Regions from separate parts of the Arthrobacter sp. E44 genome, predicted to be linked through region 3. Evidence: riboswitches for the same ligand, from Rfam matches in the RefSeq annotation. Region 3 holds a riboswitch; each other region holds the start of a gene.
The links. Region 3 has a riboswitch for cyclic di-AMP ahead of ACETK3_RS07855 (hypothetical protein). Riboswitches for the same ligand answer to the same signal wherever they lie in the genome.

Region 1 (9,570 bases), on a different contig from region 3:
TACCGGACGTCAGGTAGCCGTCGCCCTGGATGGTTCCCACCGCTGAGGCCACGGCTCCGCCCGCCAGTGCGGCCAAACCGGGGAGCGTGATGAGGATCCCGAGGATCAGCATGATGATGGCAGCGGGCTTTTTCATGGCGTCGAACCTTCGGCGTACGGAATACGGAGTGCCGGCAGGAGGACCGGCAGGCGGTGCAGCCTACATCGTGCGGGCAGCGTCAGTCCGGGTGATGATCACGGGGCACGGAAGGTGCTTGAGGACGCCGTGAGCGGTGGAACCGAGCAGGAGGCGTTTAAAGGCGCCCCGGCCGCGGCTGCCCACCACCAGCAGCCTTGCCCCGGCTGCGGCCTCCACCAGGGCGTCCACCGCGCGCCGTTCGGTATCAAGGCGCTGGTGCACCATCAGGTCCGGGTAGTCTTCCTTGAGCCCTGCCACCGCTTCGGACAGCACCACGCGTTCCTCGTCAGCGATGAGGTCCGCCATGGCTGCGGGCGACAGGCCGGCGTCGATGACAGGATCCGGGACATCAACGGCATAAACGACAGTGAGTTCGTCGCCTTCGCGGTCTGCCTCCGCGGCCGCAAAGGCGACGGCCTGGGTCGACTCGGGGGATCCGTCGATGCCGACCACCACTCCGGCCCTGCCTTCAAGGTCCTGGGTTCCGACGACGGCGACAGGGACCTTGGCGGCTGTGGCCACCTGGAGTGCGCGGTCGGCAAGGGTGCCGCCGAAGTGGCCGCTGCCCGAACCGATTACCATCATCGAGGTCCTCTTGGAGTACTTGGCAAGGGACCCGCCCACGCTGCCGGTCAACAACTCCGTTTCAGGGGTAACTGTAACCGTTCCTTCGAGGCGTCCGGCGGCTGTTTTCAGGAGTTCCTCCCCGGCCTGCTGAAGCGTTCCAAACCACGGATACGGTTCGGCAACCCACCGGTCGTCCACCACATGGAGGATTACCAGCGGCAGGTCCGCACGGTGGGCGCGGCGGGCGGCCCACACGACGGCGGCCTGGCTTTGTGCTGAGTCGTTGGTGCCCACAGCGATGGGTTTCCGGGATGTCATGGCCGCACTTCCTGCCTGTCGTGAACTGGCTTCTGCCATTCAAGACTGGCCCGGGTTCCGCCGGCTCTCTAGGGCCGAAAGTCACGGAAGCGCTGTTCAGGGGCGCTTCACGCCCCGGGCGCGGCCGGAGCAATAGGCTCCGGGCCGGGTGTGTCCCTGTCGGCCAGCGTCTTGTAGATGGTCCAGCCGACGGCGGTCAGCGGCACGGCCAGCAGCGCACCGATGACGCCGGCCAGCGTTGCCCCCGCGGCCAGTGCCAGGATGATCACCAGCCCGTGGATCCTCAGGACCCGGCCCATGAAGAGGGGCTGGAGGAGGTGGTGTTCCAGTTGGTTGGCAGCAACGAGGATCACCAGGACCACCAGCGCGGGAACCGGTCCGTTCTCCACCAGGGCCACCAGCACCGCCAGGCTGCCGGCGGTGGTTGCGCCGATAATCGGTATGAAACCACCCAGGAAGACCACTGCGGCGAGGGGGACCGCCAACGGAACCCGCAGGATCAGGAGCCCGGTAAGGACGATGACGGCGTCAATGGCTGCGATAATGAGTGTCCCCCGGACGTAGCCGCCCAGCACCACGATGCTGCGTTCGGCCGCCAAATGTGCCTTGCCCTGGCGGGTCCCCGGGAGGAATCCGATCAGGAACCCCCGGATCTTCTCGCCGTCCTTGAGGAAAAAGAACAGGATCACGGCTGTCAGGACTGAACCTGCCACAATCTCCCCGGCCGTCCGCAGGCCCGTCAGCGCGTCGGCGCCCAGGGTTCCTCCAGCCAAAAACTTCTGGAACTCGCCGCGGGCTGCGTCGATCTGGTCACTGGTAAGGGCCACAGGGCCGGTGGTGATGAATTGCTGCAGCTGGCCAATGCCTGCTTCTGCCCGGGCAGCCAGGACGGAGGCCTGCTGCCTCACCAGGGCGATGATTCCACCCACCACTCCGGCCGCCACCGCCAGGATCACCAGGAAGGAAGACAGCACCGCCAAGGCGCGGGGCCAGCCCCGAGCCGCGAGCCAGCGGACGGCAGGAGCCATTGCCGACGCCAGGATTAACGCAACCAGCACCGGGATGGTGACCAGCGGGACACGGATGGCGGCCGTCACCGCCACCCAGGCAAGTGCCAGGACGGACAGTGCCTGGATGGCCCGGATGCCGGCCCGGCCCAATGCGTCGGTCCATAGGAGGGACATCCGGGCGGCGAAGGACTGGGGCCGGGGCGGCTGTGCCGGGGGCCCGTCGGGGGACATTTTGGGTTCCATGCGATTCTCCTTGCTGGCCATCACGTTTTCTGCCCCATTTGCCTGTTCCTTACCCAGGACGGTTCACATCCAAGCCAGTTCGTCAGTATGCTTACTATTGTCCGCTGAACGGCAACAGGAAAGGCATCATCATGACTGAGCAGAACGTCCCCGACGATGAGCTGGAAGTTGTGGAGGAGGACGATGTGCTTCTCGACGAAACTCCCGGCGCGGCATCGTCGCTGGAACTGGACCCTGTGATGGGGGAACCCGACAGCTACCCGGGCGCTGCGGAGAACAATCCGGAACGCTGGCAGGAAGACCCCCTGTTGCAGAATGAGGCCGTCTCGGGAGAAGAAGAGGACTTCCTGAGCGAGCAGACGCTGCGGGACGAAAGCGCGCAGGCCCGCTACCGCTCCGGCGATGAACAGGTGCCCCCCGGTACGCCCACGCTGGGGGAGGCTGCGGCCGACGTCGATTTCGGCGAAAACCCCACAGGTCCCGAAGCGGACGCCAGCGACGACGAGGAAAACTTCGGCGGCTCCCCGCTCAGCCAATTTGAGCCGGACGACCTGGAACGATAGCGGTCCAAGGGTCCGGGCCCGCGGGGCCCGGACCGCGGGAAGGAAAGAGATGCACTCCAAAAACTGCTGCTGGAGGCCTTCGACCGGCTTCCTTCACTTGTCCGCCAGGCACTGGAAGGGCTGGACGAGGCGGACCTGCAGCGCCGTCCTGCCGGTAACGGCAATTCCATCGGCTGGCTGATCTGGCATACGGGCCGGGTGGAAGATGCACAGGTGGCCTCCGCCTCCGGGCTGGAGCAGGTTTGGACGGGAGAAGGCTTTGTATCCCGTTTCGGGCTCCCGCTTGCGGAACGGGACACGGGCTACGGCCACTCCAGTGAACAGGTGGACGCAGTCAGGGCGCCCCGCGGGCTCCTGCAGGAATACTACGAGGCGGTCCACCGGCAGACCGCCAAGGTCCTGCAGGGTATTGATGATCCGGACCTGGACCGCGTGGTCGACGAACATTGGGATCCGCCGGTAACCCTCGGAGTGCGGCTGGTCAGCATCCTGGGGGACTGCCTCCAGCACCTCGGCCAGGCAGCATATGCCAAAGGGCTGCACGCGGAGCCGGCAGACGCCCCAAGTGCGTGAACTCGTGGTGCTGGGCACGGCTTCCCAGGTTCCCACCCGCACACGGAACCACAACGGGTACTTCCTGCGCTGGGACGGCGAAGGACTCTTGTTCGACCCCGGCGAGGGCACCCAGCGCCAAATGATCCATGCCGGGGTGGCGGCAAGCCAGATCACCAGGATCTGCCTCACCCACGTGCACGGAGACCACTGCTACGGCCTGCCGGGGGTCCTGTCCCGAATGGCCCTGGACGGTGCTTCACACCCCGTTCACCTTCACTATCCTGCCTCCGGCGAACAGATTGTCCAGGCCCTCGTGGCTGTCAGTTCGCCCGGTATCGACCTGCGGCTCCATCCGCACTCCGGCGCCGGACCCGTGGCGGACGGCCTGGAGATCCGGCCGCTGAGGCACCGCATCGAGACGTACGGATACCTGCTCACCGAGCCTGACGGCCGCACCTTCCTTCCGGAACGGCTCCGGGCGGCAGGAATCGAAGGGCCTGACGTGGGCCGACTGCAGCGCCAAGGCTTCTTCGGCGCAGTCGCGTTGGAGGACGTAAGCGTCCCCAGGCCCGGCCAGCGCTTCGCGTTCATCATGGACACCGCGCCGTGCGCCGGCGCGGAGGAACTGGCCGAGGGCACGGACCTTCTGGTCAGCGAATCGACATTCAGCAACGACGACGGCGGGCTGGCGCACCAGTACTTGCACCTGACCGCCGGGCAGGCAGGGGAGCTGGCGGCGTCCGGAAAGTCCCGGACGCTGGTGCTCACCCATTTTTCCGCACGGTATGGCGACGACATGTCCCTGCTTGCGGAGCAGGCGCAGGCACGTGCTGCAGGGACCACGGTCATCGCAGCCCATGACCTGCAGCGCATAGCCGTGCCTCCGCGGCGGCACCAGGTGCGGGAATCAGCGGACCATTATGACGGCGATAGGGTTAAACCATGACGGCAGCAGCTGAATCCATGGTGGCTTTTGACGGCCGCTTCGCGCGTGAACTGTCGGAACTCGCTGTTCCCTGGCAGGCCGAGGAGGCCCCCAGCCCCGGCCTCCTTGTCCTCAACGAGAAACTGGCGCGTGACTTGGGCCTGGACGCGGAGTACCTGCGCAGTCCCGAAGGCGTGCGGCTCCTGGTGGGAAATCACGTTCCTCCTGGCGCCACACCGGTGGCGCAGGCTTACGCCGGCCACCAGTTCGGCGGATACTCGCCCCTGCTCGGTGACGGGCGGGCGCTTCTGCTGGGCGAGGTCACGGACCGGAGCGGACGACTCCTGGACATCCACCTCAAAGGCTCTGGACGCACGCCTTTCGCCCGCGCGGGGGACGGCAGGGCCGTCGTCGGGCCCATGCTGCGCGAATACCTCGTCAGCGAGGCTATGTACGCCCTGCACATTCCCACCACCAGGGCACTCGCCGTCGTGGGCACGGGCCGCCAGGTCCGGCGCGACGGTATGCTGCCGGGCGCCGTCCTGGCCAGGGTGGCAAGCAGCCACCTGCGCGTGGGCAGCTTCCAATATGCGCGTGCCACCGAGAACCTCGACCTTCTGAAGCGCTTGGCGGACCATGCCATCAGCAGGCACTACCCCCAGGCCGCGGAAGCCGAAAACCCCTACCTGGCACTGTTCGGGTCGGTCGTCTCCGCGCAGGCGGAACTGGTGGCCCGCTGGATGCTGGTGGGATTCGTCCACGGGGTCATGAACACGGACAACATGACCATCTCAGGGGAAACCATCGACTACGGCCCCTGTGCGTTCATGGATGCCTTCAATCCTGCGGCCGTCTACAGTTCAATCGACGTCAGCGGCCGCTACGCCTACGCCAACCAGCCGGTTCTGGCCGAATGGAACCTTGCCCGGCTGGCGGAGGCGATGCTGCCGCTTATCCACGAAGACCAGGAGCAGGCGGTTGCGCCCGCAGTGGAGGTGCTCGGCGGCTTCCGGGGCCACTACAGCAGGGCGTGGACCGGTGGCATGAATGCCAAGCTCGGCCTTGGCAGCCGCGGGGGAAGTGACGAGGAAACCACGTCCGCTTTGGTGGACGGCGCCCTTGCCATCCTGAAGGACGGTCCCGTGGACTACACCCTCTTCTTCCGTAACCTGGGCAAGGCCGCCCGTGGCGACCTTCGTCCGGTGCGCGGCATGGTTCTTGATCTGGCTGCGTTTGATTCCTGGGCGGAGCGGTGGCAGGCACTCGAACCGGACGCGGAGCTGATGGACAACGTCAACCCGGCGTACATTCCCAGGAACCACCTCGTGGAGGAGGCATTGGCCGCTGCCACGGCCGGAGACCTGTCACCCTTGCAGCAGCTTTTGGAGGCAGTCAGTGACCCCTTCACCGAGCGGCCCGGGCTGGAACGCTACGCCGAAGGCGCCCCCGAGGACTTCGGCAACTATATGACCTTCTGCGGGACCTGACGGCTGCGGGGGCAGGCGGCGGATGCGACAGGAGGGCGGCAGCCGGATGACCGGCTGCCGCCCTCCTGTCTAATGCCTGCGCTGTTGGGCGCCTGCGGTGATGCGAAGACTAGGCGACGCGGACCGCTGAGTAGCCGCCGAGCCAGCTGATGGAGTGCACCTGGGTGTCGTAGCCGTTCACGCCACCGCTGACAACCTGGCCGTTGCCGGCGTAAACGCCAACGTGGCCGGAGGTGATGATCAGGTCGCCGGGCGCAGGAGCGCCGACCACGGTGCCGTACTGGAAGAACTGGGTGGGGGCAAGATCGCCAACGGACTTGCCCACCGAGCGCAGCGCCTTCTCAACCATGGCAGTGCAGTCCTGCTTGATGCCCAGCTGGCCGTAGGCGTTTGCCAGGATGGCAGCGCCGGTGCCGCTGCCGGTGGGGGCGGACACGGGGGTGGCCGAGGCGTAGGACATGTTCATGCCGGTGTTGGCCGGAGCGGCGGCTGCGGTCTGCACGGGTGCTGCTGCAGGGGCCGGAGCCGGTGCCGGTGCCGCGGTGTAGCCGGCGGCGGGGATCTGGATCTGGTCGCCCGGGTAGATGATCGAGGACAGGCCCAGTCCGTTGGCGGACAGGACGCTGTTCAGGCTGACGCCATTAGCAGACGCAATGGCACCCAGGGTATCGCCGGAAACTACGGTGTGGACGCTGCCTGCTGCCGCTGCCGGGGCCGCAACAGGTGCGGAGTACGCCTGCACGTTGGTCTTTTCCGTGGTGTCAGGGCCGGTGACACCGGCGTGGGCCGGGGCGCCGACGCCGAAGGCAATGCCGGACGCTGCAGCAACTGCGAGCGCGGGGCGGCCCAGCGAGCGGGCCTGGGACTTGGCTGTCACGGCGAGGCCCTCGAGAACAATGGAGCGGGCCGGAGTTGCGCGGTGACGGGCAGTGGTGGAATTTTTTGACACGGTTGATCGCCTCTCCCATGCCTGCGGGGTGAGCTGTCGGGTTCGGGCTGGAGATACCCGGCCGGAAGCAACCCCGTAATGGACGGAGGCGCTATCGACTTAACCCCAAGGCCACAAGTGGCCGCGGAAACTTGGTTCCCCCGTCCCTGCCAGCTGGAGCGGTTGTATCCCATGATCAGTGGCAGGGCTCGGCATACTGATGGGAATGTCCCGTCTGAGAGGGACACCTGAAGACCATAACCCACATGCGGTGGCATTGTCACATTTGGATAACATACGAGGTTTCCCTCTCGAATTCCGCAAACGTTTGGACGTTACGGCTGTTATCGGTGTCGACCTCGGCTAATAGCCGGGCTTGCAGGACAGGTAACGGCCCGGACACGGACACGGGATGTTTGCCGCGGCTCCATGGAACTGGCCGTTTCCATTCAGGCGCTCCGCGATCCGACCGCTAGGCTGTTTGCATGCCAGATTTCGACCGGTTCCGGGTACTGCTCGAAGAGGAGCGGGCGCGGCGCCTGGAGTTGCTGCCGGCGCTGCGGGCTGACATCCAGGCAGCGAATTCGGCCCGGCAGGACTCCAATGTCGATGACGAGCACGACCCCGAAGGGGCCACGATCGCGTTTGAGCTCTCGCAGGCTTCGGCGCTCCTGAAGCAGAGCTCGGCCGGCCTGGACCAGATTGACGCGGCGCTGGCCCGCCTGGCAGCGGGGACCTATGGAACCTGCGCCGTGTGCGGGGAGCCCATTGCGGAGGGCAGGCTGGAAGCGCGGCCCTGGACACCGTTTTGTATCCGCCACGCCTCGTCCGGTCGGGGACGATGACTGGCCCTGCGGATGTGGTGTCCGCGGCGGCGGAGTTCGTTGACCGGACCCTCCAGAACGAGGGCGCCTGGTACCGGGCGGACGACGTCGGGAACCGGCTTGGCTGGGTGCTGGACTCTTACGGTTCCTCCATCGGAGCGGTGCGCGGCACGGTGCGCGATGCCCTGCGCAAATTCAAGGACCTGGACCACGACACCACGGTGATGCTTGCGTCCACCCTGTGGGGACAGCCCCGGCCCGGCTCCCGCCCCGTGTTTGAGCGCCGGTTGGCGGCCGTGGTGCTGCTGCAGTCACGGGTGCGGCTGCTCAGGCACTCGGACCTGACCCGGCTGGAAGGCTTCCTTCGTTCTGCCCAGGCTGCAGACCTGATCCAGCCCCTCCTGGGCGACGTCCTGGTGCCGCTGCTGTCCGGCCTCGGGGAGCGCGAGCGGCAGCGGGCCAACGCGGTCCTGGCCCGGTGGCGGGACGACCCCGACCCGCAGCTTCAGGCGGCGGCAGCCGCCCTTGAAAAAGATTTGACCCTTTGACCTCGAAACCGGGAGATCCGCATGAATGAGCACTTTGACCTTGACCGTTTTGTTGCCGCGCAAAACAGCGGCGGCACCTATGACCAGGCGCTGGGGGAGCTGCAGGTCGGCAGGAAGTCCGGCCACTGGATGTGGTTCATCTTCCCGCAGATCTCCGGGTTGGGGCAGAGCGCAATGTCCCGCAAATACGCCATCTCCTCACTCGCAGAGGCCCGTGCCTACCTGGATCATGAGGTACTGGGGCCGCGGCTCCTGGAGTGCGCCCTGGTCCTGGCCAACCATGCAGACCAGTCCGCGGAGGACATCTTCGGCGGCATTGATGCCAGGAAGCTGCGGTCGTCCATGACACTGTTTCTCCGGGCGGCACCCGGAGAAACAGTGTTCAAGACTGTCCTGGCCCAGTTCTTCGACGGCGAGCCTGACCCTGCCACCGATGAGATCCTGGCTGGCCACGCCGCTGGCTGACGCCGGGTTGGCGGATCAGCCAGGCCCGGGGAACCGGCTAGGGCGTGGGGCTGCCGCCGTTGACGTTCAGTGGTTCCCCTACCACGTAGCTGGACTCGGGTGAAGCCAGGAAGACGTAGGCGGGTGCCAGCTCCGCGGGCTGTCCTGCCCGGCCCAGGGGAGTCGACTGGCCGAATTCCGGCAGCTGCTCCTTGGGCTGGCCACTGCTGACCTGCAATGGCGTCCAGATGGGACCCGGGGCCACGGCATTCACCCGGATTCCCTTGGGTGCCAGCTGCTGTGCCAGTCCCTTGGTGAAGTTGTTGATGCTGGCCTTGGTGGTGGCGTAGTCCACCAGGGTGGGGGACGGGTTGTACGCCTGGATGGAGGTGGTGTTGATGATGGTTGAGCCGGCCGGCATGTGCGGGACGGCGGCCTTGGTCAACCAGAACATCGCATACACGTTGGTCTTGAGGGTGTGGTCGAACTGCTCGTCGGTGATGTCCTGCAGGTCCTCCTGGGCCACCTGCTTCCCGGCGTTGTTGACCAGGATGTCCACCCCGCCCAGCACGGCAACCGCCGTATCAACGACTTCCCGGCATGTGGCGGAATCCTTGAGGTCGCCCGGCACCTTGACGGCCTTGCGGCCCGCAGCCTCGATGATCCCGGCGATGCGGGAGGCGTCCTCCTCTTCCTGGGGCAGGTAGGAAAGGACGACGTCGGCGCCTTCCCTTGCAAAGGCAATGGCAGTTGCGGCGCCGATGCCTGAGTCCGCGCCGGTCACGATGGCGCGGCGGCCTTCCAGCCGTCCCGTTCCGCGGTACGTTTCTTCGCCCAGGTCAGCCTTGGGCGTCAATTCGGCGTCGAGGCCCGGCTCGGGCTGGTGCTGCTTGGGCGGGGAAATCTTTTCGTAGGCAGTCACGGGATTACGGAAGGTGTACTGGTCAGTCATGGTGGTCCTCCTGTTCGTGCGGACTCGG
Region 2 (9,570 bases), on a different contig from region 3:
ATGCCGACGGCGGCCAGGGCGTTGGTCACCAGCATGGTGCAGTCCTGGTGGACGCCAAGCTGGGCGTAGGCGGCGGAGAGGATTGCAGCACCCTTGCCGCTGGCAGAAGCCTGGGCTGCGGGAGCGGCCGGGGCAGCGGCGGTGGCGACCTTGGCGGTGACCTTGGGAGCGGCAACGGGCTGGGCGGCGGGAGCAGGGGCAGCTTCCTCCACCTGAACCTGGGGCTCGGGCTCGACGACGGGGGCCGGCGTGGTGGTCACAGCTGGCTTCTCGAAGCTGATCGCAATGGTGGAAGCGGCGGAAATCGGGGCGTCGACGGCGGATTCAACTTCCAGCGCGGAGGCGGGAGCAGAGTCGCGTTTGACGTTGGCATCGGCGGCGTTGGCCGCAATGCCGCTGGTCAGGACCAGGCCGGAAGCGGCGGCGATGACCGCAGCCTGGCGGCCCATGCCGCCGGCGTTGTCGCTGACAGCCTTGGCAATGACAGCGATCGAGTTGGTCTTGGTGACCTCGGCGCGGTGCCGTGCGGTAGCACGAGTCGTCATCAGTTCTCTCTTTCGTTTTCCTTGCAACCGCAGGTAGGCAGGCAAAGTGTGTTGGACGCGCCGGCATCTTGGGGGTACGCCGGCGCGTCCCGAACGGGGATGTGGTTTCTAGCGAAGAAGCTTTGGGCAAAGAAATAGCCCTTGGAGCACGGAGCCCAAGAACTATTTGTTGAGGTGGTAGTACGACGAGGTACCGGTGGCTGCAGGCGAGTGGAGCAGCGTGCCCTGTGAGGGGTTGAGTGCGCTGATCATCATGCCGTTGCCGACGTAGATGCCAACGTGGGCGCCGCCGTTCTGGACAACCAGGTCACCCGGCTGCGGCGCAGAGGTGGGGGTCATGATGCTCCACGCGTTGGTGCGGGGAATGCTGATGCCTGCCTGGGCGTAAACCCACTGCACGAACCCGGAGCAGTCCCAGCCGGTGACGGGGCTGGTGCCGCCCCACACGTACGAGTGGCCGATGCCGGTGTAGGCGATGGCTGCGATGCCCGAGGTCGCCGCCGAGGAGACGGTCTGGGCGGTCTTGGCGGCCGGCGCGGCGTCCTGGCCGGCAGCAGCAGCAGCGTTGGCCGTGTCGGTGGACTGGGTACGCACCGGCTGCACCTTGGGAGCAGCGGTGGTTTTGACCACGGGACGTTCAAAGGAAACCGTGGCGGTGGGGGCAGCGGTGACGGCGAGGGCCGTTTGGGCCGAACCGGACTCAGTGGAAGCTGAGACACCGGCAGTGGTATCAGCAGCAGTGGCCGGCAGGCCCATGCTCAGGATCAGGCCCGAGGCGGCTGCCACAACGGCAGCCTGGCGGCCTACGGTCCCGGCATTTGCACTCACGGCCTTGGAAACGGCATCCAAGGGGTTGGTGCGAACCGTTTGCGCACGGTGGCGCGCAGAATTATGGCGTGAAGACACGAAGGTAGCCTCTCCCAATGCCTGCGAGGTGAGCTGTCGGATTCGGATGGGAGTCACCCGGCCACGCTGCTTCCTGGGAAGCTTGTGACTTAACCCCAAGGCCTTCTGGATGAAGGCCGAAATTGGTTCCCCCGCCCCTGCCAGACGATGAAATGCGAACGGACCTTGAGCGGTGGCAGAGTTAGGCAATCCACTCAAGAGCGTCAACTTCGGAAAAGTTGACGCGAGTTAGACGGTACAGCAGTTTTGTTTCAATGTCACATTCAGGTCACGGCTAGTCACGGCGATCTGAGAGTGCGCAATCATTCGGTTACAACCAGCCCATGGGATCGACCACTTCGCCATTGACCTGGACTTCGAAGTGCAGGTGGCAGCCGGTGGATGCACCAGTGGTGCCGCTCAGCGCCACCACGTCCCCGCGGGAGACGGTCTGGCCCACCTTCACATTGAAGGACGACAGGTGGTTGTACGTGGTTTCCAGCCCGTTTCCGTGGTCGATGACCACTCGGTTTCCGCCGCCGAACTGATGCCAGCCCGCGAAGGTCACGGTACCCGTGGCGGCCGCCAGGACGGATGTCCCACACTGCGCCACGAAGTCCTGGCCCCGGTGGAAGTCGCCCGAGCCTCCAGTAATCGGGCTGACCCGGTAACCGAAGGGGGAAGCGGTGGCAAGGGATGCCAGCGGTGCGGCCAGGGTGCCGGCTGACGCGGCACGCGTCACGGACCCGGCCGACTGGGCACTCAGCAGTTGCTTTAGCTTCCCGTCCGGGTCGGCCTGGGTCACCACGGCGGACCGGCTGAAGTCGATCTGGGCACCGATGTCGGCCGAGATCTCGGGCTGCGGCGTGACAGAGGAGGCTGCAAGCGGGGCGCTGCCGGCGGCATCAGTGGCCATAACGGGACTTGTGGCGGGCACGGTCACGGTCAGCACCAGGCCGGTGGCCGCCAGAGCAATGCCGGCCTTCTGGCCGATGCCGCTGGCGGCGGCAAACTCCGTCATCTGGCGGAACGGACCCCGGCGGCGGCGGGCGTCGCGATGGAGGTCGCGGGGGCGCTCCGCTGCGACAACTTCGACAACCCGCGGCGCCGAAGGGGGGCCGGCAGCACGGCGGCGTCCCCGGGGGGTTTGCATGGTCAAGAAGGGTTCCTCTCTGGAAAAGCCTGCGGAGTTAGCTGTCGGATTCGGGTCAGAGAGATCAAAGACCCGGCCCGCCAAGGGCAAGCTTCTGCGCAGGGGTATTCCCGGAAGAATCCTTCACTGGAGAGGCTTGCTGCTGACGGACTTCACCCCAAGGCAGTCCCCCGCTGCCGCTTGTGGTTCCCCCGCCTCTGCCAGTAACGACTCGTGCACCCGATCCGCTGGCAGAGCTCGGCTCCGGATCAGGTAACGCTTAAGTTTCAAACGACTGGTTCTACTATAGGGGCTTAAGACCCTAGGTAACAATTCCGTTATCTTTGGCTGGAAGGGCAGGTCCGGGGTATGGAAGCTTCGCTTCAGCCCTGCTTGACGGCCACAAAGACGTGTGCGGCAACCTCCGGCGGAAGCTCCAGCGCTCCTTCAATCCCGGCCACCCGCACCGAGATGTAGTCGCCCACGCGTTCCAGGGCCACTGCAGCGCCGGGCCGGATTCCGCCTTCGTCCAACTGCGACAGCAGCTCCGGCTCCACCTGGATCGGCTCCGCGAGGCGGCTGATGGTCACGCCGGAAGCAGGCACGTAGCTCTTCATCGCCTCCACCAGGCTGATGGCGCCGTCACCGAAGCCGGGGGCCGGCCGGCCGCCCAGCGCGGCAAGGCCCGGGATTGGGTTGCCGTACGGGGATTCGGTGGGGTGGTCCAGCATCTCGTAGATGCGGCGCTCCACCCGCTCACTCATCACATGTTCCCAGCGGCAGGCTTCATCGTGGACGTAGGCCCAGTCCAGCCCGATGACGTCCGCCAGCAGGCGTTCGGCCAGCCGGTGCTTGCGCATCACCTCCGTGGCGCGCTTGCGCCCGGTGTCAGTGAGCTCCAAATGCCTGTCACCAGAGACAACAACGAGTCCATCGCGCTCCATCCTGCCGATGGTCTGGGAGACGGTGGGGCCGGAGTGGCGCAAGCGCTCGGCAATACGGGCCCGGAGGGCAACGATGTTTTCTTCCTCAAGCTCCAGGATGGTCCTGAGGTACATCTCCGTAGTGTCGATCAGATCCGTCATCCAGCTCAGCTCCTCGAGCGCAGTACCTTGCGTTGTCCCACCGTATCGCCTCTTCCCGCGAGGTAGTCCGGGGGAAAGCTTAGCCTATTTTGACTTTGTCCGAATAGCTGCGGCCCCAAGGGGAGCCGCAACAGGTGCACGCGGAAGGGTTGCACAGGCGGGACACTTGCACGCCCGCCGCGTTGTCTCAGTGTCTGGACTTTGCCGCTGCCGGTTGCCGCCCACCGCCGCTGTTCAGGCAGAATGGGAAAGGCCTATGGCACAGCCGCCGCCCGGCTGCCGGCCACCACAACCCGCCCGTGCGGACCAAAGCGTTCGTCCCCGCCGAAATTGGAGCACCTGTGAGCGACACCAGCATCACGATTCCCGCCGACCTCCTGCCCAAGGACGGACGGTTCGGTGCCGGTCCGTCAAAGGTCCGGCAGGAACAGATCGATGCCCTCGCCGCAGCGTCCAAAACCATCCTCGGCACCTCTCACCGCCAAGCCCCGGTCAAGAACCTGGTGGGGTCCGTCCGTGAAGGGCTGAGCCAGTTCTTCCGCGCCCCGGAAGGCTACGAGGTTGTCCTTGGCGTTGGCGGCTCCACTGCTTTCTGGGATATCGCGAGCTTCGGCCTGGTGGAGAAGAAGGCCCAGCACCTCTCCTTTGGCGAGTTCGGGTCCAAGTTCGCTGCGGCCACCAACAAGGCACCTTTCCTGGAAGCCTCCTCGATCATCAAGTCCGAGCCCGGCACCCGACCAATGGCACAGGCCGAGGCCGGGGTGGACGTTTATGCCTGGCCGCAGAATGAGACCTCCACCGGTGTGGCAGCCCCGGTCCAGCGGGTTTCCGGAGTCGACGAGGGATCGCTTGTCCTGGTGGACGCCACCTCGGCTGCCGGCGGCCTGGATGTGGATGTTGCCCAGAGCGACGTCTACTACTTCGCGCCCCAGAAGAACTTCGCCTCTGACGGCGGCCTCTGGCTTGGCCTGTTCTCCCCCGCCGCTCTTGACCGGGCCGCCCGCATCAAGGACAGCGGCCGCTGGATCCCGGACTTCCTGGACCTCCAGACTGCCATTGACAACTCGCGCCTGAACCAGACCTACAACACGCCCTCGCTGTCCACGCTGGTGACCCTGGATGCCCAGGTGCAGTGGCTGAATTCCAACGGTGGCCTGGATTTCGCGGCTGCACGCACCGCCGATTCAGCCGGACGCATCTACAGCTGGGCCGAGGCTTCCGATTTCGCCACCCCGTTCGTTGCCAAGCCGGAGGAACGCTCCAACGTCATCGCCACCATCGACTTCGACGAGTCGGTGGACGCCGCCGCAGTGGCCAAGATCCTGCGCGCCAACGGCATCGTGGACACCGAGCCCTACCGGAAGCTGGGCCGCAACCAGCTGCGCATCGCCACCTTCGTGGCCATCGAGCCCAGCGACGTCTCGGCCCTGCTTGCCAGCATTGACTACGTGGTGGGCGAGCTGCGCAAGTAGGCACAGTGGACCATCAGGCCCTGTCCATACGCTGGCACGCTTAACGTACGACGGCGCCGCCCGGGTTTATCCCGGACGGCGCCGTTTTCGTTGTGCCTGGCAAAGGGCGGGGCCAGCCTCGCGGTAAAGGTGCGGCTAGGCTCCTGCCTGCGCTCCGTCGTCGTCCGCCGACTCCCCTGCCGGCCCTGAGTCCCCTTCCGCAGCGTGGCCGGCGCCAGCCTCGGCAGGTTCCGCCGTCAAGGGACCACCGTTCTCCTGGCCGTCTGTTTCCTGGGCCTCTGCTTCGTGGCCACCCGCTTCAGGCTCCTGCGGCTGTTCATCCTCGGGACGCACCCGCTCGGCCCACGGCACCCACTCCGGGGCGAGGATGGAATCCTCGGACGGCAGCAGGCCCAGTTCGTTGACCGTGACCACCTTGGAGCGCGAGTTCCGGGTCAGCACCGCGTACCACTGCCAGCCTGCGTAGCCGGGCAGCCGGGACTCGAACAGGTGCGTCACGAGCCGGTCGCCCTCGCTCTTGGCCGCAAGGTGCGCGCCGATGGTGGCGGCCGGCGTGATGCTTTCCACTGCGGTCCGGGCCGCATCAACAGCCGCGGCCAGGAAAGCGTCAGGCTTGCCCGTACGCCACACGGGCACGCCTGCCTTGCGCTTGGGCGGGGTCTTGGCAGCCTGCTCCTGCACTGGCGCGCCCGGCTGTTCAGATTGGGGATTCATGGGCGCCTAAACGTCCAGCTCGTCGGCAACCTTGCGCAGGGCTGCAGCAATGGCCTTGCCCTTGTTGCCGTCCGGGTACTTGCCCTTGGAGAGGGTGCCGGACAGATTGTCCAGCACGGTCACCAGGTCCTGCACCAGCGGGGCGAGGTCCTTGGCGCTGGGACGCTTCGCCTTGGCAATGGACGGGGTCTTGTCCAGCACCCGCAGGCCCAGTGCCTGCGCTCCCTTGCGGCCGTCCGCCACACCGAACTCCACCCGGGTGCCCGCTTTCAGCTCCGTTACCCCTTCGGGCAGCGACGACTTGGGCAGGAAGACCTCCTGGCCATCTTCGCCCGCGAGGAACCCAAAGCCCTTGTCCTTGTCATACCACTTGACCTTGCCGGTAGGCACGTAATCAACCTTCTTCGTTCTGCTGTCATAAGACACGGCCGCCTGCCACCGCATCCGCATTGTTGTGCGGGTTCAAGGTATGGCAAGCGCAAACCGTGTTGGTCTGTATCCATCAAGGTTATCCTGCCGGATGCCCTCATTACGCTTTCCCCAGCACTGTTCCGCCGCAGGCGCAAGGGCGCCGGGAGTGTTTAACCCCACCAATGCAGCCGCTGTAGCGTTACGTCCATGACTCCATCGCGTTACCGGCGGCCGCTGATGGTCCTCGCCGCTGTTATTGCCGTGCTGTCCCTCATAGCCGTAGGGATGGTCATGGCGCTTGCCTTCACCGGGTCGGTGGCCCCCACGTGGGTCACCTACTCCGCGCTGTACGGCCTCCCGGTGGCCTTCATCCTGATGCTGGTAGTGGTCCTGGACGGCGTCGCCGCCCGTCGGCGGGCGGGAAAGGCTGAGCGGCGGTAACGTTGGACTGATGTCCCTTATTCGCGCGCTCGGCATGGAACTGGAGGCACGCAGCGACGATTCGCTGCGGGCGTTGTTCGCCGCGCGGCCGGACCTCATCTCCCCCTCCGTTCCGGATTTCGCGGCGTTGGCGGCGCGCGCCACTTCCCGCGTCAGCGTCCAGCGCGCCCTCGAGCGGCTCAACCGCCCGCAGATGCAGGTCCTGGAGACCCTGCACCTCTGCACCAACACGGACACCGGGCACAGCGCCTCGGCGGAAGGCCTGCACCAGCTGATCCGTGGTTCCTCGCCGGCAGTCGTTGAGCAGATCATCGGCACCCTGCAGGAGCTTGCCCTGGTGCACCCCGCCGCTCCCCCGCACGGCACCCCTGCCGCGGCCGGCCAGCAATTCTTCCTGCCGGTGGGCTCGCTCAAGGACGTGGTGGGCATCTACCCGGCAGGGCTGGGCCGGAGCTACACGGAGCTGGTCCGCCTTCAGCCGGCCTTCGCGCAACGGGCGGTGCAGCTGGTCGCCGAGCTGCACCGCAGCGGTTTCGCGATCCACGGCGCCACCACGCCGATGGAGGCGGCCCTGGCGCTTCAGCACTGGACATCGTCCCCCGAAGCCCTGCAGGACATCCTGGCCAAGGCCCCGGAGCGGACGACGGCGCTGCTTGCCAAGTTCCGGAACTGGGCCATGGGTGCCGTCCCCCAGGCGCAACGGAAAGCCTCGGTCGCCACGGAGGGGGCCGACGTCGGGCCCGTGGACTGGCTCCTTGCACGCGGGCTGCTGGTGCCGCTGGACGCGGCGCACGTTGAGCTGCCGCACAGCGTGGGACTGGCACTGCGCGGCGGCGCAATCATCAATGACTTCACCCTTTCACCGCCGGTTGCCGAACTTGGCCGCACCACCGCGGCGCTGCGCAGGAATGCGGCCCTGAGTGCTATTTCCGAAACCCTTCGGCTGGTCTCCGAACTGTTGCATGCGGTTAAGACGCAGCCGCTGGCCACCCTGCGAAGCGGGGGCGTGGGCGTCCGCGAGCTGCGGCGGCTGTCCGACCAGCTGCGCATTGACCAGGGCGCGGTGGGCCGGCTGCTGGAGCTGTGCGGCCTGGCCGGCCTGATCCGCCTCGACGTCGATTCGTCATCGTGGGTGCAGCCGCCGGAGCTGGAGTGGCTGGTCCTGCCCCGGCAGGAACAATGGCTGTGGCTGGTGAACGCCTGGCTGGCCAGCGAGCGCGTGCCCTCCATGGTGGGCCAACCCGTCAATTCAGCGCCTGGAGCGGCGGCCGCCCGTTCGGCCTCCGGCACCACGATCGCCGCCTTGTCCGCGGGGGCCCAGCGCCCGGATGCCCCGATTGTCCGCAAACGCATCCTGGAAATCCTGCTTGAGCTGACGCGGGAAGCCGAGGACGGCGCCGGTGGCGCGCCCGTCCTTGATGCCGCCGCGGTGCTGCAGCGCGCCGAATGGTCCCAGCCGCGGATGGCCCGGCGGTTCAGTTCCCTGATCCGGGGCGTCCTTGCCGAGGCTGAAATGCTGGGCCTGGTGGGCTCCGGGGCCCTGAGCCAGCTGGGGAGCGCCTTCGCGGAGGACGACCCCGATGCCGCCCTTGCCATTCTGGGCGAACATCTGCCCGCCGCCCTGAACCACGTGCTGCTGCAGGCTGACCTGACCGCTGTTGCTCCCGGTTACCTCTCCCCTGCACTGACGGAACAGCTCCAGGGGATGGCCGACGCCGAGGGGCAGGGTCCTGCCACCATTTACCGGTTCTCCGCGGAGTCGATCAAACGCGCACTGGACGGCGGCTACGACGCCGCCGGCCTGCTGGCGTTCCTCCGGGAGCACTCGGCCACGGCGGTTCCCCAGCCGCTGCAGTACCTGGTGGAGGACACCGCTTCGCGGCATGGCAGACTGCACGTGGGCCAGGCTGCGAGCTTCATCCACAGCGAGGATGAAACCGCGCTCACGGACCTGCTGGCGGGACCGAAGGCTGCCCAGTTGGGCCTTGTCAGGCTGGCCCCCACGGTTGTCGCGTCCTCCGCGCCGCCCCGCGAGCTTGCCGCCGTGCTCCGCAGCCTGGGCCTCTCGCCGTCGGTGGACGGCGCCGAACCCGCAGCGCACCTCCGCCGGTCCGCTGCACCCCAGGAGAGCCTGCGCCCGGTGTACACCGCCCCGCGGATGGCGCCCGCGGCTGAGGAAGTGGAAGCGCAGCTGGACGTGCTGCGGCAAGCCGGCACCGCCGTCGGGCACCACCCCGGAGCAGCGAGCGGCAGCGAGGTCGCCACCCAGCTGGGACTTGAGGCGCTGCAAAGGGCCATCCGGCTCAAGCAGCGGATCAACATGAACGTGGTGGACAACCTGGGGAATGCCAGCCTGGAAGTTGTTGTTCCGCTATCAGTAAGCGGGGGCAGGGTCCGCGTGTTCGATCCGGCCAAGGACACCGAACGGGTCCTGTCCGTCCACCGCATCATCGACATCGAGGCCGCAGAGGAACTGCGCCAGTAAAGGATTCCCCCGCGTGACCGACGGACCCCTGATCGTCCAAAGCGACAAGACCATCCTCCTCGAGGTGGACCACGAGCTGGCCACCGAAGCCCGGCACGCCATTGCGCCCTTCGCCGAGCTGGAACGTGCGCCCGAGCACATGCACAGCTACCGGCTTACCCCGCTGGGCCTGTGGAACGCCCGTGCCGCCGGGCTGGACGCCGAAAAGGTACTGGACGCGCTGCTGAAATACTCCCGCTTCCCTGTGCCGCATTCACTGCTGATCGATGTCGAAGAAACCATGTCCCGGTACGGCCGGCTGCGCCTGGAAAAGGACCCCCGCCACGGGCTGGTCATGCGGACCGATGACTATCCCGTCCTGGAGGAAGTGATCCGGGCCAAGAAGATCGCCCCGCTGCTG
Region 3 (9,570 bases):
TCCCCGCCGTCGGAGGCACTCCCAGTGACTCCTTTTGGCAAAGCAAAAGGCCCTGCTTCCCTCTTTTACAAGAGGGAAGCAGGGCCTTTCTACCTGGCGGTGACGGTGGGATTTGAACCCACGTTGGCTTTTACACCAAACAACATTTCGAGTGTTGCACCTTCGGCCGCTCGGACACGTCACCAACCTCAATAGGGTACCGGAGTAAGGCCTGCATCCCCAAAACGCACGTATAGCGCGGGCTTGGAGCAGGGGCTGGATTCTGCCGATGCATCTGCGAGGTGGCAGATAACTGCAATGCCGGCCCGGAACATTGCGGTCACATGCCACTTCGCGTGAATGTCAGACCCTGCCGCGATGATTGATTCATGGGAACGGCAGCAGTGGTCAAGGCTTATGCGGACATCCGGGCTGCCCTTGCTGTGCTGAACACTGAGGTTGACGGGTGCGGTTCGGACCCGTTTTCGGTGGTTGATCCGTTGGCGGGCTTGGCGGATGGGTGCCTGGACATTCTTGCCGGTGCCCGTGAGGTCGAGGCCGGGTTCGCTGGTTTGAAGGCGAAGGCCGCGGTGAAGTACGCGGAGAGCGCCTCTGTCGTTGCGGGGCCGGATGCGCCAGTGCAGGCGCAGGAGATGGCAGTCGCTGCGGAGGTCGGGTGTGTACTGGCGCTGGGGCCGCGGGCGGCGTCCTCGTTCCTGGCGACTTCGCACGCCGTTGTTTCCTCGTTGCCGCGGACTTTTGCGGGGCTGCAGGCGGGGACGTTGTCCTGGAGTCATGCGGTGGTGATGGCTGATGAGGCCGCGAGCCTGGATGCCGCGGGGGCAGCGGCCTTGGAGGCGCACTTTTTGGACCCGGAGGCGCCAGATAGCGCGAAGGGCTGTCCGGTGGGGCAGCTGCCCGCGCACCGGTTCAGGGTCAAAGCACGGACGTGGCGGGAATGTCACCACGCCGAGAGCACTGAGAAGCGCCATGCCAAGGGGGTCGCGGATCGGCGGGTGGAGTTCCGGCCGGACCAGGACGGGATGGCGTGGCTGTCCGCCTGTCTGCCGGCGGATCAGGCGTTGGCGGGGTGGAACCGGCTCACCGCGATGTCCCGGTCACTGCAGGGGCGCGCGGAGTCCCGGACCATGTCCCAGTTGCGGGCGGACAAGTTCGCTGATGCGATCCTCGGCAGTGGCAGTGGCAGTGGCAGTGGCAGCAATAGGAGCAGTATCAGCGGCCGTGGCGCCAGCGTCACGGATGCGATTGACGAAGCTAATGGTGGTGACGGCGATACCGGTGCCCGTGACAGCGCCGGTGGCAATGGCTGGGACGGACGGGAAGACGTGTCCTCGCCGATCCGGGCGCAGGTTCTGGTCACGGTTCCGGTGTTCTCCCTGATGGGTTTGACCGATGAACCGGCCATGTTGGACGGGTATGGGCCGATCCCGCCCTCGATGGCACGGGACCTGGTCGCGAACGGTGCGGGGTCGTTCTACCGGGTGTTGGTGGATCCGCGGGACGGTGCGCCGCTGGAAATTGGCCGGACAAGTTACCGGGTGACCGGGGCGATGCGGGCCTGGCTGAGGATGCGGGACGGTAAGTGCCCGTTCCCGGGCTGCAGCAACAATTCCTTGGACAACGATGCCGACCACATCCTCGCCTGGGCCAAGGGCGGCACCACCGGGATCAGCAACCTGGGACAACCCTGCCCCAAGCACCACAAACTCCGACACAGCACCGGATGGAAACCCACCCGGGCCACCAAGAACGAACCACCCGGCTGGATCTCACCCGCCGGCCGCCACTACCCAAGCGAACACCAGGACTGGGAACCACCCAAACGGCCCAGGCAGCTGGTGCCGCAACTGAATCCGGCGCAAAGTGCAATCTCAGGTTGCACAGACTTGGTGGTCGGGGGCTTCTCCCTGGGGGAAGCATGCCTTGACGGTATCCTCCATCCGCCCTCCGCCTAGCTGCGGCCTCTCCCTAGCTGTCTGCCTGGTGCCGGGGAAAATCACCGTTGGCTTGCCCGCGGATTGGTAACCCTGAAATGAAACTGCGTCACTAAGCCCCGCCACGAAGCCATGCCTTTCACCGCCCGGGATGCTGTCCGACGTGTCCCGGCAAGCCGCAACGAAACCCGACATCCGCCGTCGGACTTTCCCCCTCGCCACGGGTCCGGATAGATTCATCAGCAAGATGACGAATTCAGAAACTCCCATCCACGCAACCGCATACTGGACCACTGCCAAAGAGCACGGCGAACTCAGGGCGGAAGAAGTTGCCGCCCCCGGACCGGGTGAAGCACTGGTCCGTGCCCTTTACTCGGGCATCAGCAAGGGCACGGAAATGGTGGTTCACGCAGGGGCCGTTCCGCCGCGGGTCGCAGAGGAAATGCGCGCCCCGCACCAGGAGGGCGAGTTCCCCGGCCCGGTGAAGTTCGGCTACCTCTCCGTCGGAGTCGTGGAGGAGGGGCCCGAGGGGTGGAAGGGCCAGCGCGTCTTCTGCCTGAACCCGCACCAGGACCGCTACGTGGTTCCCGTGGAATCCCTAACCCGGATCCCTGACGAGGTCCCCTCGCGCAGGGCGGTCCTCACCGGCACAGTCGAAACAGCTGTAAATGCCCTGTGGGAAGCCGGGCCGCGCCTGGGGGACCGGGTCGCGGTCGTCGGCGCCGGCCTGGTGGGCGGCATGGTGGCTACGCTGCTGCGCACCTTCCCGCTGCAGCGCCTGCAGCTCGTGGACCTTGATCCGGGCAGGAAGCAGCTCGCGGACACGCTGGGTGTGGACTTCGCGCAGCCGGATGACGCCCTGGCCGACTGCGACATCGTTTTCCACTGCTCGGCGTCCCAGGAGGGCCTGGAACGCAGCCTCCAGCTCGCCGGCGATGAAGGCGACGTCATCGAAATGTCCTGGTACGCCAACCGGGAGGTCACCGTACCGCTGGGGGAGGATTTCCACGCGAGGCGCCTATCTATCCGTGCCAGCCAGGTGGGCATGGTGGCACGTGCCCGCCGTCACCGCCGCACCAACGCGGACCGGCTTGACCTCGCCGTATCGCTGCTCAAGGATCCCGTCTTCGACGCGTTCCTGACCGGATCGTGCCGCTTCGAGGACCTGCCGGACGTGGTTCAGAACCTGGCGGATGGCACCCTGCAAGCCCTGTGCCACGTCGTCGAGTACCCCGAAAGCAGCCCCGCCCCCAGTCCAGCCACTGACAACAACGGAAACTTGAGGTAACCCATGTTCAGCCTGACCGTCCGCCGCCACTTCATGATCGCCCACAGCCTTCCCCGTGAAGTGTTCGGCCCCGCACAGGGCCTGCACGGGGCAACCTTCGTTGCGGAGGTGACCTTCCGCCGTCGCGTGCTTAACGCCGACGCGATCGTCCTGGACATCGGTGCCGCCGGCACCATCATCGAGGACGTGCTGGCCGGGCTGAACTACCAAAACCTGGACGAGCACCCGGACTTCGAAGGCAAGCTCACCACCACGGAGGCGCTCGCCGAATACATCACCCAGCAGGTCGCCGCCCAAATCAAGGACAGCGACGACGGCCGGGAACTGGCGGCAATTGACGTCACCCTGCGCGAGAATCCGGACGCGTGGGCGTCTTATTCCCTGGACCTCACCGCGTAGCCGTGCGCCCCATCCGGCTGCTGGTCCCCGGCAACATACGCCACAGCTCAGGCGGAAACGTCTACAACGCGCATCTGGTTGCCGGCCTGCAAGCGCTCGGTGCCGCGGTGGACGTCATCAGCGTCGATGGCGGCTGGCCGGATGCCGGCGCCGACGAACGACGCCGTCTGGGCACCCTGCTCGGGGCGTGGGAATCTGACAAGGCTCCGGGGAATGCCGTGGTCATCGTAGACGGGTTGGTGGCCGTTGGTGCCCCGGACGAACTGGAATTCGCGGCAAATACGGGGCGGGAAACATGGGTCCTGGTGCATATGCCCGTTCCGGAAAGTTCGGGGTCCGCAGCGCTCGACCGCGAAGTCAGGGCCCTGCGTGCAGCAACCGGAGTGGTCTGCAGCAGCGCTTCTGCGGCGTCCGTGCTTACCACGCGGGGACTCCGCCAGGCCCAAGTGGTCCTGCCTGGAGTGGAACCCGCACCCCAGGCTGCCGGTTCCACGCCTCCGCACCTGGCGGTCGTCGCAGCCCTGCTGCCCAACAAAGACCAGGTGCTGACAGTCGAGGCGCTGGCCCGGATCAAGGACCTTGAGTGGACTGCGTCGTTCGTGGGGTCCGACCAGGCCGACCCGGACTACGCGCGGGAGGTCCAGGCTGCCATCACTGCCAACGGGCTGCAGGAACGGGTGCGGCTGGAGGGTGAGCTCACGGGTAGGGACCTCGAAGCCGAATGGGCGCGCACCGACCTGACCCTGCTCGTTTCCCGGATCGAAGCGTTCGGAATGGCGGTCACCGAGTCCCTTGCGCACGGAATCCCGGTACTTGTCCGCGAGGGGACGGGGGCAGTGGAAGCGCTTGGCATCGCCGGGATAAGAGCGGACGACGGCGGGCCGCGCCTTCCGGGGGCAGCGCTGCCACTACCGGCCGGGGCAAGTGAGAGTCCGGGTCGCTTGGCGGAGGTCCTGCGTCGCTGGCTGACGGACGAACAAACCCGGGAAAGCTGGCGGGCAGCAGCGCTGAAAGCGCGGACCAGGCTGCCGGACTGGAGCAGTACCGCCCAGGAGATGCTGGCCCTGCTGTCGGGCGCGGGGCAGCAGGAACCGGCTGAGACTGAAGGTCCGGGCCAGGACTGAAGCGGGCCCCGACTGAACCAACGGGGTTAGAGGCTGTTGCTCCGGTGCCCGGCGAAAAACTCCCGCAGCAGCTGTGCGCACTCTTCCTCGCGGACCCCGGGGTACACCTCGACCCAATGGTTGAGGCGGCGTTCGCGGAGGATATCGAACACCGACCCGGCGGCCCCGGCCTTCTCGTCCCACGCTCCGAACACCACCCGGGGAATCCGCGCCAGCACGATGGCGCCGGCACACATGGCGCACGGTTCCAAGCTGACCACCAGCGTGCAGTCGGACAGCCGCCAGCCGTCGTCGCTGCCGCCGTGGAGCCGTGCCCGTTCCTGTAGCCGTCCGGCCGCCTCCCTGATGGCCACCACCTCGGCATGGGCCGTGGGGTCGCCCAAGGCCTCCCGTTGGTTCCGGCCGGAACCCAGCACATCGCCGTCGGGCCCTATTACCACGGCGCCGATGGGCACGTCCTCCGTGGCGAGGGCCCGCCGGGCCTCAACCAGGGCAAGGCCCATCCAGGCCTTGTGTTTCTTTTCGGGCAACGGCATGGCTCAATGATAGTTTCGAGAGATACTAAGCTTGCGTACTTTTCCTGGGAGGCATGATGAGCAGAGTCCACGAGCGGATGGACAGATGGTTCAAGCCCTACGCCGCCCTTTGGCTGACCCTGATCATCGGCGGGACCGTGGTTGTCATCATGGCCCTGGCCGGCGCCGAGGTCTACGACGACGTAGTGGGCAAGGACGGGCTCGCAAACCTCGATGTTCCGGCCCTCCAGTACGCTGAGTCGCTGCGAAACCCGGGCCTTGATGCCTTTGCCACCGGCTTCACCAACATCGGCGGCGGCATCGGCATGCCCATCCTCGCCAGCATCCTTACCGCGTGGCTGACGTTCCTGAGCCGGACCTGGCGCCCACTCCTCCTGGTGGGCGGCGCGGCAACCGTCTCCATCCTCGCCACCACGTTCGGCAAGAAACTTGTGGGCAGGACCCGGCCGGACCACGCCGATGCGGTCCCGCCTTACGAGGATTCGCCGTCTTTCCCCAGCGGCCATACCCTCAACACCACCGTGGTCATCAGCGTCCTCCTGTACGTTCTTTGCCTGCAGTTCCACCAACTCTGGGTCAGGGTCACGGCAATCACGGCCGGCGTGATTTTCATCATTGCCATGGGGCTGAGCAGGGTATTCCTGGGCCACCACTGGTTGACCGACGTCATGGCCGGCTGGACGCTGGGGCTGGCCTGGGTGGCCATCGTGATCCTGGCGCATCGGTTGTTCCACCTGTTGAGGCGCAAGCAGCATGCGGGTCCGGCCCCCACGTTCGATCGTCCCGTGGTGCGGGACGTCGTCCTCGAATCCGTGCACGACGGCGGCGATGCCGGCAAGCAGGGCGCGTCCGGCAGCCGAGGCAAGGACACCGCCGGATGATAGTTTTGGGGGATGCGCACTCTCGTTGTTGACCACCCCCTGGTCGCCCACAAGCTCACCGTCCTGCGGGACAAGAACACGCCGTCGCCGGTATTCCGCCAGCTGACGGAAGAGCTGGTGACCCTGCTGGCTTACGAGGCCACGCGGGAGGTCCGCACGGAGCCCGTCACCATCCAGACGCCAGTCAGCACCACCATCGGCACGGCATTCACCAAGCCCACACCGCTGGTGGTTCCCATTCTGCGTGCCGGCCTGGGAATGCTGGAGGGCATGACCAAGCTGGTCCCCACGGCCGAGGTGGGCTTCCTGGGTATGGCCCGGGACGAGGAAACGCTGGACATCATCACCTATGCCGAGCGCCTTCCGGAGGACCTGACGGGCCGCCAGGTCTTCGTGCTGGACCCCATGCTGGCCACCGGCGGCACCCTGCGTGAGGCCATCAAGTTCCTGTTCAAGCGGGGCGCTTCCGACGTCACCTGCATCTGCCTGCTGGCTGCCCCTGAAGGCCTGGCCCGGCTGGAAGAGGAACTCTCGGGCGCGAACGTGCACATCGTCCTGGCCTCCATCGACGAGAAGCTCAACGAGAAGTCCTACATCGTTCCCGGCCTGGGCGACGCCGGCGACCGGCTCTACGGCATCGCAGGGTAGTTTTTACCCTTTTTCACTCGTCGTCCTGCCGCTAGCCTGTGCGGATGGACTGGAAACTCGAACTTGTCTTTGTCCCTGTATCCGACGTTGACCGCGCCAAGGACTTCTATGTCAACAAGGTGGGCTTCAACGCGGACTACGACGAGCGGCCGTCGGACCACGTGCGCTTCGTACAGCTGACGCCGCCCGGCTCTGCCTGCTCCATCTGCATGGGCGAGGGGCTTTTGGACGCCCCTCCCGGCACGGGAACCACCCTCCAGATGGTGGTCGACGACATCCAAAAGGCGCATGACCACCTGAAGAACAATGGTGTGGACGTCAGTGACATCGAAGTGCTGCCTTGGGGCCACTTCGTTTACTTCGCCGACCCGGACGGCAATAAGTGGGCCGTCCAGTACATCCCTTGGCGGAATGCCGGGCAGGATGCAGCTCAGGCCGGCAGTACGCCCAGCAACGCTTAAAACAGACCGCGGGCCGCATCGTGATGATGCGGCCCGCGGTCTGTCGCTGGAATCCCCGGCGTTACCCCGTGGCCAAGGCGTACGACGGCGGGTGGCGGGACCAGCCGTCGGCTGTCCTTGGAGCCGGGAGGTTCAGCTGAAGGTTTCCCTTTGCGGCGCTATGCCAGGGAGAGGTGCCTAGTACCAGTTGTGCGCCAGGTGGAAGTTCAGCGCACCGCACGGAGACTGGTAGCTCTTCTTGATGTAATCCAGGCCCCAGTTGATCTGCGTGCGGTAGTTGGTCAGGTAGTCGGCGCCGGCGCTGGCCATCTTCTCTGCAGGCAGGGACTGGACGATGCCGTAGGCGCCGCTGCTGGGATTCGTGGCCGTGGTGGTCCAGTCGGACTCCTTGGTCCACAGCGTCTGCAGGCACTGCATCTGGTCAGGTCCCCAGCCAAAGGTTGCCAGCTGGCCGGCAGCATAAGCCTGGGCACCGGCGGGATCATTCACCGCGACGACGGGTGCCGGCGCAGGAGCGGGTGCCGGAGCCGGGGCAGGAGCCGGGGCGGGTGCCGGAGCCGCGGCAGGTGCCGGGGCTTCCGCTGCGGGGGCCGCCGGTGCAGGCGCGGGGGCTGGTTCCGCTGCCTGGGGGGCTACGCTGATTGCCGCCGGAACGGACGCTGCCGGGTTGGAGCGGATTTCGCTCTTCTCGATGCTCATTTGGGCGTCGGCCGCTGCCGTGGAAGAGTTTGATTCGGTGGATGACACCGGGGTCATGCTGCTGGTTGCCTGGCCTGCCGCGCCTACCCCCACGAGCACCGCGCAGGATGCTGCAAGGATCCCGGCACGCACGCCCAGGCTGGTCTTCTTTGCTGGTTTCTTGGCCGGTTCCTGCTGTGCCAGATGTTTACCCTTGGCATGCAGGCATGCTTCTGCCGTGTTTTTGGACATGATTGATCGCCTCTCACACCTGCGGAGTTAGCTGTCGGGTTCGGATGAGGGCATCCGGCCGCACGGAAAGATCACGTACGTGCTTAACCCCAAGGGCGTTCATCGCCCGGGACGGTGGGTCCCCCGCCTCTGCCGTTGCTCAATCGGAATCCGGGGGAAGCGGCAGAGCTTGGCGTCAACCCGGGATATGCGGCCCGAACGGGAGCCGCACCCAATCGACGGTACAGGAAAAGCGAAGCAAAGTCACATTTAGGTAACGGAAGTCACGGCCTCCAGCGCGCCGGCTTGCTTCTGGCGTGCGGTTGAATCGTTACGTTCAGGACACCAGGCCGTGTTGTTACCGTGCCAGGAGGTAGATAGTGGTGCCGCCGATGCTCTGCGCACTGAAGTTCTGCGAAACCCACTCGGCGATCCGGCCGACGGCATCCGAACCGGAGCTGGACGGCATGGCCCCGCCGGCAATGAAGTAGTGGATTTTTCCCTGCGCGACGAGGTCTTGGAACTGCGCCAGGGTGGGGGAGGGGTCGGTGCCGTTGAAGCCGCCCACGGCCATCACCGGCAGTTCCGTGGCGAGCTGGTACCCGGCGGCATTGTTGGAGCCCACTACCGCTGCTGCCCAGGTGTAATTGGTTGCACCGTCTTTGAGCGCGGCCACAAGATCCGCTGGTGGAGTAGGTGCGCCGAGGAGGCCACCGAGTCCGCCGCCGGGCCTGCCCCCGAAGTTAGCGCCGCCAGGGTTTGTTCCGGCCGGGGCGGCCTGCTGCTGGGAACCCTGCTGCTGGAAGCCCTGCCCCATGGGACCCTGGCCCGTGACGCCCTGTCCGGCGCCCCGGCCCGAAGGGCTCCGACCGGTCGAACTGAAGCCTCCCGGTCCGCGGCCGCCGGCGCCTAAGCCCGAGGCTGGCCCCGCACTGACGATCGCCCCGCTGTGTGCCGTAGCCGCGGTGGTGACGGAGTAGGCCAGCGGACCGGGGAGCGACGCAGCGATGGCGAGGGCCGCCGTCGTCCGCTGCATGGAAGCCAAGCGCAGGAACTTGCCCAGCCCAATGCCTGCTGCGGCTGCCAAACTTCCGCCGAGCACCAGCCAGCGCAGCCAAGGGCCGTAGGCGGACGTGGTTCCCAGCAGGTAGAAGGCCATAAGCGACGCCACGGCCACTGCTGAAGCGAGGAAGATGCGGGCAGCCGCTTGCCTGCGGCGCTGCCACAGGAGAACGCTGCCCAGGCCTGCCATTCCGGCGATTCCCGGTGCCAGTGCCACCGCGTAGTAGGGGTGGATGATGCCGGCCATGAAGCTGAACACCAGGCCCGTTACCAGGATCCACGAGCCCCAGACGATGACGGAAGCGCGGACAACATCTGTTCGCGGAGC

Region 1: linked by a shared signal. The riboswitch ahead of ACETK3_RS10275 (LysM peptidoglycan-binding domain-containing protein) and the one ahead of ACETK3_RS07855 (hypothetical protein) in region 3 are both predicted to bind cyclic di-AMP.
Region 2: linked by a shared signal. The riboswitch ahead of ACETK3_RS06355 (M23 family metallopeptidase) and the one ahead of ACETK3_RS07855 (hypothetical protein) in region 3 are both predicted to bind cyclic di-AMP.

The regions. Positions count from the first base shown of each region.
Region 1 covers NZ_JBHDJA010000009.1:131,247-140,816, reverse strand. Annotated here, with positions in the region: gene ACETK3_RS10310 (DUF4389 domain-containing protein) at 1-136, opposite strand, end outside; gene ACETK3_RS10305 (universal stress protein) at 200-1,063, opposite strand; gene ACETK3_RS10300 (AI-2E family transporter) at 1,171-2,316, opposite strand; gene ACETK3_RS10295 (hypothetical protein) at 2,448-2,879, shown strand; gene ACETK3_RS10290 (DUF664 domain-containing protein) at 2,943-3,452, shown strand; gene ACETK3_RS10285 (ribonuclease Z) at 3,445-4,380, shown strand; gene ACETK3_RS10280 (YdiU family protein) at 4,377-5,846, shown strand; gene ACETK3_RS10275 (LysM peptidoglycan-binding domain-containing protein) at 5,956-6,795, opposite strand; cyclic di-AMP (ydaO/yuaA leader) riboswitch at 6,799-6,999, opposite strand; gene ACETK3_RS10270 (TraR/DksA C4-type zinc finger protein) at 7,260-7,619, shown strand; gene ACETK3_RS10265 (DNA alkylation repair protein) at 7,616-8,146, shown strand; gene ACETK3_RS10260 (DUF1810 domain-containing protein) at 8,168-8,611, shown strand; gene ACETK3_RS10255 (glucose 1-dehydrogenase) at 8,649-9,542, opposite strand.
Region 2 covers NZ_JBHDJA010000005.1:57,408-66,977, reverse strand. Annotated here, with positions in the region: gene ACETK3_RS06365 (NlpC/P60 family protein) at 1-545, opposite strand, end outside; gene ACETK3_RS06360 (C40 family peptidase) at 708-1,331, opposite strand; cyclic di-AMP (ydaO/yuaA leader) riboswitch at 1,456-1,649, opposite strand; gene ACETK3_RS06355 (M23 family metallopeptidase) at 1,762-2,583, opposite strand; cyclic di-AMP (ydaO/yuaA leader) riboswitch at 2,594-2,836, opposite strand; gene ACETK3_RS06350 (metal-dependent transcriptional regulator) at 2,946-3,647, opposite strand; gene serC (phosphoserine transaminase) at 3,989-5,119, shown strand; gene ACETK3_RS06340 (DUF3027 domain-containing protein) at 5,255-5,833, opposite strand; gene ACETK3_RS06335 (cold-shock protein) at 5,840-6,223, opposite strand; gene ACETK3_RS06330 (hypothetical protein) at 6,452-6,685, shown strand; gene ACETK3_RS06325 (helicase-associated domain-containing protein) at 6,696-9,170, shown strand; gene ACETK3_RS06320 (DNA repair helicase XPB) at 9,184-9,570, shown strand, end outside.
Region 3 covers NZ_JBHDJA010000006.1:164,450-174,019, forward strand. Annotated here, with positions in the region: tRNA gene ACETK3_RS07810 (tRNA-Ser) at 95-184, opposite strand; gene ACETK3_RS07815 (DUF222 domain-containing protein) at 369-1,955, shown strand; gene ACETK3_RS07820 (zinc-binding alcohol dehydrogenase) at 2,182-3,222, shown strand; gene ACETK3_RS07825 (6-carboxytetrahydropterin synthase) at 3,226-3,621, shown strand; gene ACETK3_RS07830 (glycosyltransferase family 4 protein) at 3,624-4,745, shown strand; gene ACETK3_RS07835 (nucleoside deaminase) at 4,772-5,281, opposite strand; gene ACETK3_RS07840 (phosphatase PAP2 family protein) at 5,338-6,162, shown strand; gene upp (uracil phosphoribosyltransferase) at 6,175-6,810, shown strand; gene ACETK3_RS07850 (glyoxalase superfamily protein) at 6,855-7,271, shown strand; gene ACETK3_RS07855 (hypothetical protein) at 7,449-8,201, opposite strand; cyclic di-AMP (ydaO/yuaA leader) riboswitch at 8,207-8,367, opposite strand; gene ACETK3_RS07860 (ArnT family glycosyltransferase) at 8,539-9,570, opposite strand, start outside.